DNA from 3 places in the Pseudonocardia yuanmonensis genome. Region 1 is predicted to be linked to each of the others. Evidence: riboswitches for the same ligand, from Rfam matches in the RefSeq annotation. Region 1 holds a riboswitch; each other region holds the start of a gene.
What was found. Region 1 has a riboswitch for S-adenosylmethionine ahead of thrC (threonine synthase). Riboswitches for the same ligand answer to the same signal wherever they lie in the genome.

Region 1 (3,268 bases):
TCCCGTGCGGGGCGCCGGCGCCCCGGACCCCACGGTTCCCCGGAGCCCGGCATCGGCGGGTCCGGACGAGCGAGGGGCACGCGGGACGACGACGGGCCCGGAGGAACGCGTCCCCCGGGCCCGGCGTGGTTCTCGTACTGCTCAGCGACCCTCGAGCGCCTCGCGGACGGCCTTGCTGGTCGCCGGCACCGTCGCGGTCGGCCGGGCGTGGGCGGACACGGCGTCGAGCGTCTTGAGGCCGTCCCCGGTGATCAGCAGGACGGTCTCCGCGTCGGGGTCGATCTTGCCGGCCTCGATCAGCTTCTTCGCGGTCGCGACGGTCACGCCGCCCGCGGTCTCGGCGAACACGCCCTCGGTGCGGGCGAGCAGCCGGATGCCCTCGACGACCTCCTCGTCGGTCACATGGCCGACGGCACCGCCGGTGCGGCGCACGGAGTCGAGGACGTAGGGGCCGTCGGCGGGGTTGCCGATCGCCAGCGAGCGGGCGATGGTGTCCGGCCGGACGGGCTGGATGAAGTCGTGCCCCTGCTCGAAGGCCGAGGCGACCGGCGAGCAGCCGGTGGCCTGGGCGCCGAAGATCGTGTAGGGCTTCTCGTCGACCAGACCCAGCTTGACGAACTCGCCGAAGCCCTTGTCGACCTTGGTCAGCTGCGAGCCCGAGGCGACGGGGACGACGATCTGGTCGGGCAGGCGCCAGCCGAGCTGCTCGGCGACCTCGTACCCCAGGGTCTTGGAGCCCTCGGCGTAGTAGGGGCGGACGTTCACGTTCACGAACGCCCACTCCTCGTGCTCGGCGGCGAGCTCGGTGGCGAGCCGGTTCACGTCGTCGTAGTTGCCGTCGACGGCGAGGAGGGTGCCGCCGTAGACCGCGGTGGTCGTGATCTTCGCCTGCTCCAGCGAGGAGGGGATCAGCACGACCGAGTCCCAGCCCGCGCGAGCGGCCGCGGCGGCCACGGCATTGGCCAGGTTGCCGGTGGAGGGGCAGCACAGGACGGAGAAGCCCAGCTCACGGGCGGCGGCGAGGGCGACGGCGACGACCCGGTCCTTGAAGGAGTGCGTGGGGTTGCCGGTGTCGTCCTTCACCCACAGCTTGCGGACGCCGAGCTCCGCGGCGAGCCGGTCCGCCTGGATGAGTCGGGTGAACCCGGGCTCGGTGTTCGGGAAGGACTGCACGTTCGCCGGGACCGGGAGGAGGTCCTTGTAGCGCCAGATCGACTTGGGGCCGGACTCGATGGACTCGCGGGTGACCTGCGGGAAGTCGTAGGCGATCTCGAGCGGCCCGAAACACTGCGGACACGCGAACTCCGCGGCGAGCGGCGTCTGGTGGCCGCACTCGCGACAGGACAGTGCACGAGCGGAGCCGAGGTCGAAGGTGGTGCCGGCAGGCGTGTCTGCAGTGAGAGTCATCAGATCTCCTCATCTGTCCCGCTGGTGCGGGCCGGAATTGGCACCTGGTCCGTCGACGTGCAGGCACCTGACGGTGCACTGCGCGGATCGTCGTTCGACGCCGGTTGCCGGGGCTTCGTCGGGCCGTTCCCTCTGCCCCTCTGGATGAGCCATATGCGGTTGTGCCGTACGGGTCCCGTGTGCGGAGCGCGCGTGGCGGCCGGAGTGGTCCGGATGACCTGCACGTTACGGCACGTGTGCCGCTCCGAGCCAGCCGGGCACGGGATCTGGGAGGCGTGTCACGGAGTGTCGGCGCCGTGCGCCACGATGGCGTCGGAGCCCGGCACACGCGGGACCCGCGCCGCACGCGAGAGGAGGTGGACCCATGCCGGCCACCACGCCGCCCGCCCCCGTGCAGCTCGTCGTGGGCGAGGAGGAGCTGCTGGTCGAGCGGGCCGTGAGCGAGATCCTCCGCGCAGCCCGCGCCGTCGACGCGGAGGCCGAGATCCGCCGGTACCGCCCCGCGGAGCTCACGCCCGGCGAGCTCGTCGGGCACCTGAGCCCCTCGCTGTTCGCGGAGGGTCGCGTCGTGGTGATCCAGGGGGCGCACGAGGCGGGCAAGGAGCTGGCCGCGGCGATCCTGGCGTACGCGGCGGAGCCTGCCGACGGCATCGTCCTGGTCGCGGTGCACGCGGGCGGTGCCCGGGGCAAGCAGCTGGCGGACGACCTGCGCAAGGTCGGCGCGGTCGTGACGAAGTGCGACCGGCTGACCCGTGCCGAGGAGCGTGCCGACTTCGTCCGGGCGGAGGTGCGGCGGGCCGGTGGCTCGATCACCGCCGAGGCCGTCGGCGTGCTGCTCGAGGCGGTGGGCTCGGACCTGCGGGAGCTGGCGTCGGCCACGAACCAGCTGGTCTCGGACACCGGCGGGCAGGTCGACGGCCAGGCCGTGCGGCGGTACCACCGTGGCCGGGCCGAGTCGTCCGGGTTCGCGGTGGCGGACAAGGCGGTCGCCGGCGACCGGGCGGGCGCGCTGGAGGCGCTGCGCTGGGCGCTCGTGCTGGGTGTCGCCCCGGTGCTGGTCGCGGACGCCCTGGCGGACGCCGTCCGCACTCTCGCCAAGGTCGGCGCGGCCGGCCGGGGGGACCCGAACCGCCTTGCGGGCAGCCTCGGCATGCCGCCGTGGAAGATCCGCAAGGCGCAGGGCCAGGTACGGGCCTGGCACCCCGCCGGTCTCGCGACGGCGATCGCCGCGACCGCGCAGGTCAACGCGGACGTGAAGGGCGCGGCGGCAGACCCGGCCTACGCACTCGAGCGCGCCGTCCTCGCGGTCGTCGACGCCCGCGGCACCGGCTGACCGACCCCGCGCCACCGGCGTCATGGAGCCATGGCGTGCTCAGGGTGCTCAGGGACTCTGGACGACGAGCGTCATGGAGCCACGACGCGTTCGGAAGCCCGGCCAACGAGCGTTGTGGAGCCATGACGCTCGCCTCAGCGTCGGCCGGCCCCTCCCGCACCGGGACGGACCATCTCCGAGAACGCGTCGACGGCGCTGTCCCACGGGAAAGGACAGCGCCGTCGACGGGAACGCTCGACCGGGCTCAGTGAACCCGGGAGCTCACCGGGCACGGAGGACGCGCCCGAGGATCACGCGCCGATCTTGGCGACGCGCCTGGCGATGGCCGCCTTGCGGTTGGCGGCCTGGTTCTTGTGGATGACGCCCTTGCCGGCGGCCTTGTCCAGGGCGCGGGCGGCGGCGCGCTGCAGCTCGACGGCCTTCTCGGTCTCGCCGGCCTCGGCGGCCTCGCGGAACTTGCGGATCGCGGTCTTGACCGACGACTTGACCGACTTGTTGCGCTGACGGCGCTTCTCGTTGGTCTTGACC
Region 2 (3,268 bases), on a different contig from region 1:
GATCTCGCTGGGCTCGTGGGGGTGCTGCTCCGCGGTCTCCTCGGACTGCGCTCGAGACAGCGCTGCGTCGTCTGCCATCTACTCTCCGTGCTCGCCGCGACCCGGTCGTCGCCCGGGGGTGGGTGTACCACCCGCGTCAGCGGGGAAACGACGGTGACGCGCCGACGATGCGCCCGTCCACCCGACCGCACAGGCCGAACGGGCCTGCCGCACCGCTCGGCGACGGGCGCCCGTCCGCGCGGGGTCGGTGCGGGGTCGGCGCGGGCTCAGTGCCCGCAGGCCGCCCCGCCCGGTCCGGCGACGGTGCCGAGCTTCAGCGGGTCGAGGTCGCGCGGGTCCGGGGCCGGGGTCCACCGGCCGTCGACCTCCCGGTAGTCCCACTCCGGGCCCGCGCCGGCGATCGTGCGGACGGCCTCGACCAGCCGGTCGACGTCGGCCCCGGTCGTGTTCAGGCCGAGGCTGACGCGCACCGCGTCGGCCCCGCCGGCGAGGCGGGCGAGCAGCGGGTGGGCGCAGAAGCGGCCGTCCCGCACGCCGATCCCGTGCTCGGCGGACAGCGCCGCGGCGACGAGCCCGGCCGGGACGTCCGTGACGGTGAAGGAGGCGACGGCGACCCGGTCCGGCGCGTCGGCCCAGATCCGCAGCGGGCGCACGCCGGCGATCCCGGACAGGCCGTCGACCAGGCGGGCGAGCAGGGCGCGCTCGTGGGCGGGGGCGATCTCGTCGATCACGGGGTCGAGGGCGCGGCAGGCCGCGGCGATCGCGGCGGCGCCCAGGACGTTGGGCGTGCCGGCCTCGTGCCGGTGCGGCGCCGGGGCCCAGCTGACCTCGGTCGCCCGGTCCTCGACGCCGACCGAGCGCACCGCGCCGCCGCCGGCGAGGTACGGGGTGGCGACGTCGAGCCAGTCCCGCCGCCCGATCAGCGCGCCCGCGCCGTAGGGGGCGTAGAGCTTGTGCCCGGACAGCACGACGTAGTCCACACCGGACGCGCCGATGTCGACCCTGCGGTGCGGGGCGAGCTGGGCGGCGTCGAGCACGACGCGGGTGCCCGCGGCGTGCGCGATCGCGCAGATCTCGTCGATCGGCAGGATCTCGCCCGTGACGTTGGAGGCGCCGGTGATCGCCAGCAGGGCGGTGGGCTCGGCGGCGAGCGCGTCCCGCAGCAGGTCGAGGGTCTCGCCGACGGTGTCCGGGGCGCGCAGCACGCGGTGGTCGGTGCCGCGCCAGGCCAACAGCGTGGCGTGGTGCTCGACGTCCAGGCACAGCGTCGCGCCGGGGACCGCGCCGGCGAGCAGGTTGAGCGCGTCCGTGGTGTTGCGGGTGAACACGACGACGTCGTCGGCGCGCGCCCCGACGAACCGGGCGACGGTCTCCCGGGCACCCTCGAGCACCGAGGTGCAGACCTGCGAGGCGTACCCGGCGCCGCGGTGCACGCTCGAGTAGTAGGGGAGGAGCTCGGCGACGTGGTCGGCGACCGCACGCAGGGCGGGGGCGCTCGCGGCCAGGTCCAGGTTCGCGTAGGGCACGGTGCGGCCGTCGACGAGCGGGACCGGGAGCCCGGTGCCGACGAGCTCCGGCAGGGGCGTCGGTGCCGGGGCCGTGGTGGTCGAGGTGGTGGTCGAGGTGGTCGAGGTGGTGGTCGGGGCCGTGGTGGTCGGGGTCGCCGCCGCGGCGGGCGCGGTGCGCGCGGGCTCCTCGGCGGCGGTGCAGCCCGGAGCCTCGGCGCAGCGCGGCGCCGAGTCGATCTGGGTGTCGACCTGGGTGCGGACGTCGGACATCGTGGATCCTCCCGGATCACTCAGGACCCGGGACGGCACGAGGTGCCGCACACGAGGGTCCGCGCTTGCCGGCCGCGGGTCCGCGGCGGCCCGGTCGTCACCCGGAGCACCCCACCGCGGAGGAGGGTTGCCGGCCAGCGAGCCGGGGCTTGGCGCTGGCGCTCTTGACCTGACGACGACGGTAGGTGTCGATCCGGGGCCCGGTCAAGTGTGATCCGGGCCGCGGAATCGGCGCCGAGAATGACCGGACAGTGCGGTCGTCGGCGTTCCAGATCGGCGGTGAATGTCCGATCTCCGGGGCGGCTCGACCCATTTCCTCGGCATTTCCGTCCCTTTTGCCCCGGGCCGGGACCGCTGGTCACTCTGCGTTCATGAGCGGCGAGAGCAATGCTGTCATCCGGTCGGGGAGGGCATCGTAGAATCGCCAGGTCGAGCCGTTGGCGCGTGATCGGTTCCCGGCTCGACCGACACGATCGCGTGAAGAATCGGGCCCGCGTCACACGCTGCTCCGGGCCTGTTCCGGCGCCGATGAACCGCCGAAACGAGTGACCTGGGCCACGGAGAAGGGCCCGAGATGGCCCGGAACGGGCGTGGGACGACCCTCTGTCCGACCCCATGATCTCCACTGCTCCGTCCGGATGACACAGTTCCGGTCGTGCGCCTCACCGACCGCTTCGCCTATCGACGTCACGTCGATCTGGGTCGCGTGGCGAGCGCGCTGTGTAGTGCGCCGGTGAACTGAGGCCCGGGCCCCGCCGGCCCCGCCCCCTTCACCCTCGCGTTCCCCGCGGCGCACCGCCGTCCCCGTTCGCCCGGCCTCGGTCCGGGCCGCCGACCGGTGCGCCGGGCCGTGCCCACCGCCGTCCGCCCCACCGCCGCCGCTGTCCATGCGGACCGTCCGGCGTTCCCGGGCCGCGGTCCGCCGCCGTCCGCTCCCCAGATGAGAAGAAGTGGAGACACTGTCGTGCCGCGACACCGATACCGACCACCTCGGTCGGCACTGACCCGGCTCGCCGGGTCCGCGACCCTGGCGGGCGCCGCCGTGGTCGGCCTCACCGGGCCGGCCCAGGCCGCCACGCCGGACCTGGTGCCGGACCTCGCGCCGCTGCTCACGGCCCACTACGACCCCGCTGACGGTACCGGGCCGGCCCCCGCGCCGGAGGCGCCGTACGTGGAGCCGTCGTACACGGCGTTCGAGCAGGGCGACCTGCTCGGCCAGGGCCGCGACTTCGCTCCCGCCGGCGTCCCGATCGCCGGGCTGACCCAGTCGGCGGTGGGCGCGCCCAGCCGACTCCTGCCGAGCTGAGGCCGGGATGCGCGCACAGAGGCGAAGCCTGCGGAGCCGACCATCCGCACCGAAGAAGATCCTGCTCGGGCTGCTGGCCCTGGGGGTCCTCGCCGGGGTGACCACCATCCCGGGCGGCGACGCGTACGCCGACGTCCAGACCGTCAGGTCCGCCGTGAAGGGGGCCGACGGCAAGGACTACTGG
Region 3 (3,268 bases), on a different contig from region 1:
AGCGTGGCCGCCTGGGCCTCGTAGATCGGCCGGTACTCCGCGATCGCCTGCTCGTCGGAGTCGGCGAGGAACAGTCCGCCGGATCCGGACCCGACGTACCCGACGGCGGGGTCGTGCCCGTGCGCCTCGAGCTGCTCGCGGTAGCGGTCGATCAGGACCAGGTAGTTCTCCCGCGGCTGCAGGGCGTTGGCGGTGAAGATCGGGTCGCCCCACTTCGCGGCGAGGTCGACGGCGGCGGTGGAGGTGGCCGACCCGTGCCAGATGCGGAAGGGCCCGTCGAAGGGCCGCGGGTGGGTCGTCACGCCGTGGAGGTCGTGGTGGTGCACGCCGGTCCACGACACGTCCTCCTCGCGCAGCAGCCGGCGCAGGAGCTCGTGGTTCTCGGTGAGGTACTCGTACTGCTTCGCCAGTTCGAGGCCGAACAGCGGGAAGTGCCTGTCCTCGTTGCCCTTCCCGATCACGATCTCCAGCCGCCCGCCGGAGAGCTGGTCGACGGTCGCGTAGTCCTCGGCCACGCGGACGGGGTCGAGCAGGGACAGCACGGTGACCCCGGTGCTGAGCAGGATCCGGTCGGTGGCCTGGGCCAGGGCGCCGAGCAGCACGGTCGGGGCGGAGGAGACGAACTCGCCGGCGTGCCGCTCGCCGACGGCGTAGGAGTCGAAGCCGAGCCGTTCCGCGAGGACGGCGTTCTCCACGACCCGCTCGAGCCGCTCGTGCACGGAGATGATCTCGCCGGTGACCGGGTGCGGGGCGTGCGGGACGATGTCGAGGACCTGGAAGCGCATGGGGCAGCTCCTGAGGGGACGGCCGGAGAGGGATCGGACCGGATCGGTGGACGACGCCGTTGCCGGTCGTCGCGAGAGGGCACGGGGAACCGGTGCCGGCGGTGAGTCACCGTAACCGCGGTCGGGTGATCAGAGGAGCCCGACGTGGCGCCGCCGTGTCGTTGTCCGGTCCTTTGTGGTTCCCGGGGCCGACTGTGTTTCGCCTGGCGAGAGCACCGGATCCGGTGTCCGGACACGTCGGTCGGGTTTCGGCGTCGCTGATCACAGATGTCACCCGGAGTATTGACGGACGGGCCGTGCTGATCCCTACAGTGGCTCCGGCCCACGGGGCCACACCATCCAGAGCGGCCGAGAGACCCGGCTCGACGACGCCGCAGCAACCCCCCGTCCGACGGGTGCGGGTGCTACAGCCGGGAGCGATGGAGGAGCGATGTTTCTCGGGGTGCGGCGGCGCCACGTGGATCTCCTGCGCACGGCCAGCGCGGGCTGTCGGGCCTGACGAGGACCCGATCCCCGTCCCTTCTCCCGCAGGAGAGGTCTGCCCGCATGGCCCCCATCCATCTGGCCGTCGCGCTCGACGGCGCCGGCTGGCACCCCGCCGCCTGGCGCGAGCCCGGCGCCCGCCCCGATCTGCTCTTCACCGCCCGCTACTGGGCGGCCCTGGCCCGCGCCGCCGAGCGCGGCCTGCTCGACCTGGTCACGATCGAGGACGCCCTGGGCCTGCAGTCCGGCGACCACCTCGGGGCCGCCGACCGCCGCACCGACCAGGTCCGGGGGCGGCTCGACGCCGAGCTGGTCGCCGCGTTCGTCGCGCCGCTGACCCGCCACGTCGGGCTCGTCCCGACCGTCACGACCACGCACACCGAGCCCTTCCACATCGCCTCGGCGATCTCCACGCTCGACCACGACAGCCACGGCCGGGCCGGCTGGCGCGTGCAGACCTCGGCGCGCGCCGACGAGGCGCGGCACTTCGGGCGCCGCACGCTGCCCGAGATCCGGCGGGAGACGCTCGGCACACCGGGGACCGCGGCCGCGGTCCAGGACCTGTTCGACGAGGCGGCCGACGCCGTCGAGGTCGTCCGGCGGTTGTGGGACAGCTGGGAGGACGACGCGGAGATTCGCGACGCCGCCACGAACCGCTTCCTCGACCGCGACAAGGTGCACACGATCGACTTCGAGGGGCGCTTCTTCGCGGTGCGCGGGCCCGGCATCGTGCCGCGGCCGCCGCAGGGCCAGCCGCTCGTCGTGGCGCTCGCCCACGCCCGGGCGGCGTACGAGCTGGCCGCCCGCGCCGCGGACGTCGTGTTCACCACGCCGCAGGGAGCCGCCGACATCCCGGCGATCCTCGGGGAGATCCGCGCCGCCCAGCACACGGTCGGGCGCACGCTGCCGCCGCTGAGGGTGCTCGCCGATCTCGTCGTGGTCCTCGACGCCGACGCCGACGCGGCCCACGCCCGGCTGCGGCGGCTCGAGGAGCGGAGCCCGCTGTGCTCCGAAGCCGCGGTGCTGGCCGGCACCCCGACCGCGCTCGCCGACCTCCTGGAGTCCTGGCGGGACGAAGGGATCGACGGGTTCCGGCTGCGGCCGGCCGTGCTGCCCACCGATCTCGACGCGATCGTCGACGGGCTGGTCCCGGAGCTGCAGCGGCGGGGCCTGTTCCGCACCGCCTACGAACCCGGGACGCTGCGCGAACGCGTCGGGCTGGAACGGCCGGCGAACCGGTACGCCGGGGTGGCGGCGTGAGCGAGCACGTGAGCGAACCATCGGCACAGCGCACCCGGAAGCGGCAGGTGATCCTCGGGGCCTACTTCCCGGGCGTCAACCACGACACCGTGTGGAGCGACCCGGCGTCGGGCAGCCACATCGACTTCGCCTCGTACGAGCACTGGGCGCGCACCGCCGAGCGCGGCACCTTCGACCTGCTGTTCCTCGCCGAGGGGCTGCGGCTGCGGACCCGCGGCGGGCAGGTCTTCGACCAGGACGTCGTCGGGCGGCCGGACACGTTCACGGTCCTGGCCTCGCTGGCCGCCGTGACCGAGCACATCGGGCTCGCCGGCACGATCAACGCCACCTTCAACGAGCCCTTCGAGCTGGCCCGGAAGTTCGCGACGCTGGACATCCTGTCCGGCGGGCGGGCCGCGTGGAACGTCGTGACCAGCTCGGACGCGGACACCGGCGAGAACTTCCGCAGGGGCGGGTTCCTGCAGCACTCGCAGCGGTACGAGCGGGCGGGGGAGACCCTCGACGCCGTTCGCGCGCTGTGGGACTCCTGGGGGTCCGACGCCGTCGTGGCCGACCCGGCGAGCGGACGGTTCCTGCGCGACGGGCAGGTGGGCGATTTCGCCTTCCGTGGCCGGCAGTTCGACATCGCCGGTCGCTTCAGCACACCGCGCAGCCCGCAGGGGCATCCGGTGGTGCTGCAGGCGGGGGAGTCGCCCGCCGGACGTGACTTCGCCGCCTCCCGGTCCGACGCGATCTTCTCC

Region 2: it holds a riboswitch for S-adenosylmethionine, as region 1 does, so the genes downstream of both, ABD990_RS20400 (aminotransferase class V-fold PLP-dependent enzyme) here and thrC (threonine synthase) in region 1, are expected to answer to the same signal.
Region 3: it holds a riboswitch for S-adenosylmethionine, as region 1 does, so the genes downstream of both, ABD990_RS28465 (LLM class flavin-dependent oxidoreductase) here and thrC (threonine synthase) in region 1, are expected to answer to the same signal.

The regions. Positions count from the first base shown of each region.
Region 1 covers NZ_BAABIC010000002.1:110,395-113,662, forward strand. Annotated here, with positions in the region: gene thrC (threonine synthase) at 142-1,407, opposite strand; SAM riboswitch class I at 1,414-1,558, opposite strand; gene holA (DNA polymerase III subunit delta) at 1,772-2,740, shown strand; gene rpsT (30S ribosomal protein S20) at 3,031-3,268, opposite strand, start outside.
Region 2 covers NZ_BAABIC010000014.1:9,388-12,655, forward strand. Annotated here, with positions in the region: gene treS (maltose alpha-D-glucosyltransferase) at 1-78, opposite strand, end outside; gene ABD990_RS20400 (aminotransferase class V-fold PLP-dependent enzyme) at 267-1,778, opposite strand; SAM riboswitch class IV at 1,835-1,948, opposite strand; gene ABD990_RS34455 (putative leader peptide) at 2,434-2,520, shown strand; gene ABD990_RS20405 (hypothetical protein) at 2,743-3,084, shown strand; gene ABD990_RS20410 (hypothetical protein) at 3,092-3,268, shown strand, end outside.
Region 3 covers NZ_BAABIC010000025.1:102,950-106,217, forward strand. Annotated here, with positions in the region: gene ABD990_RS28460 (LLM class flavin-dependent oxidoreductase) at 1-785, opposite strand, end outside; SAM riboswitch class I at 1,118-1,211, shown strand; gene ABD990_RS28465 (LLM class flavin-dependent oxidoreductase) at 1,332-2,528, shown strand; gene ABD990_RS28470 (NtaA/DmoA family FMN-dependent monooxygenase) at 2,537-3,268, shown strand, end outside.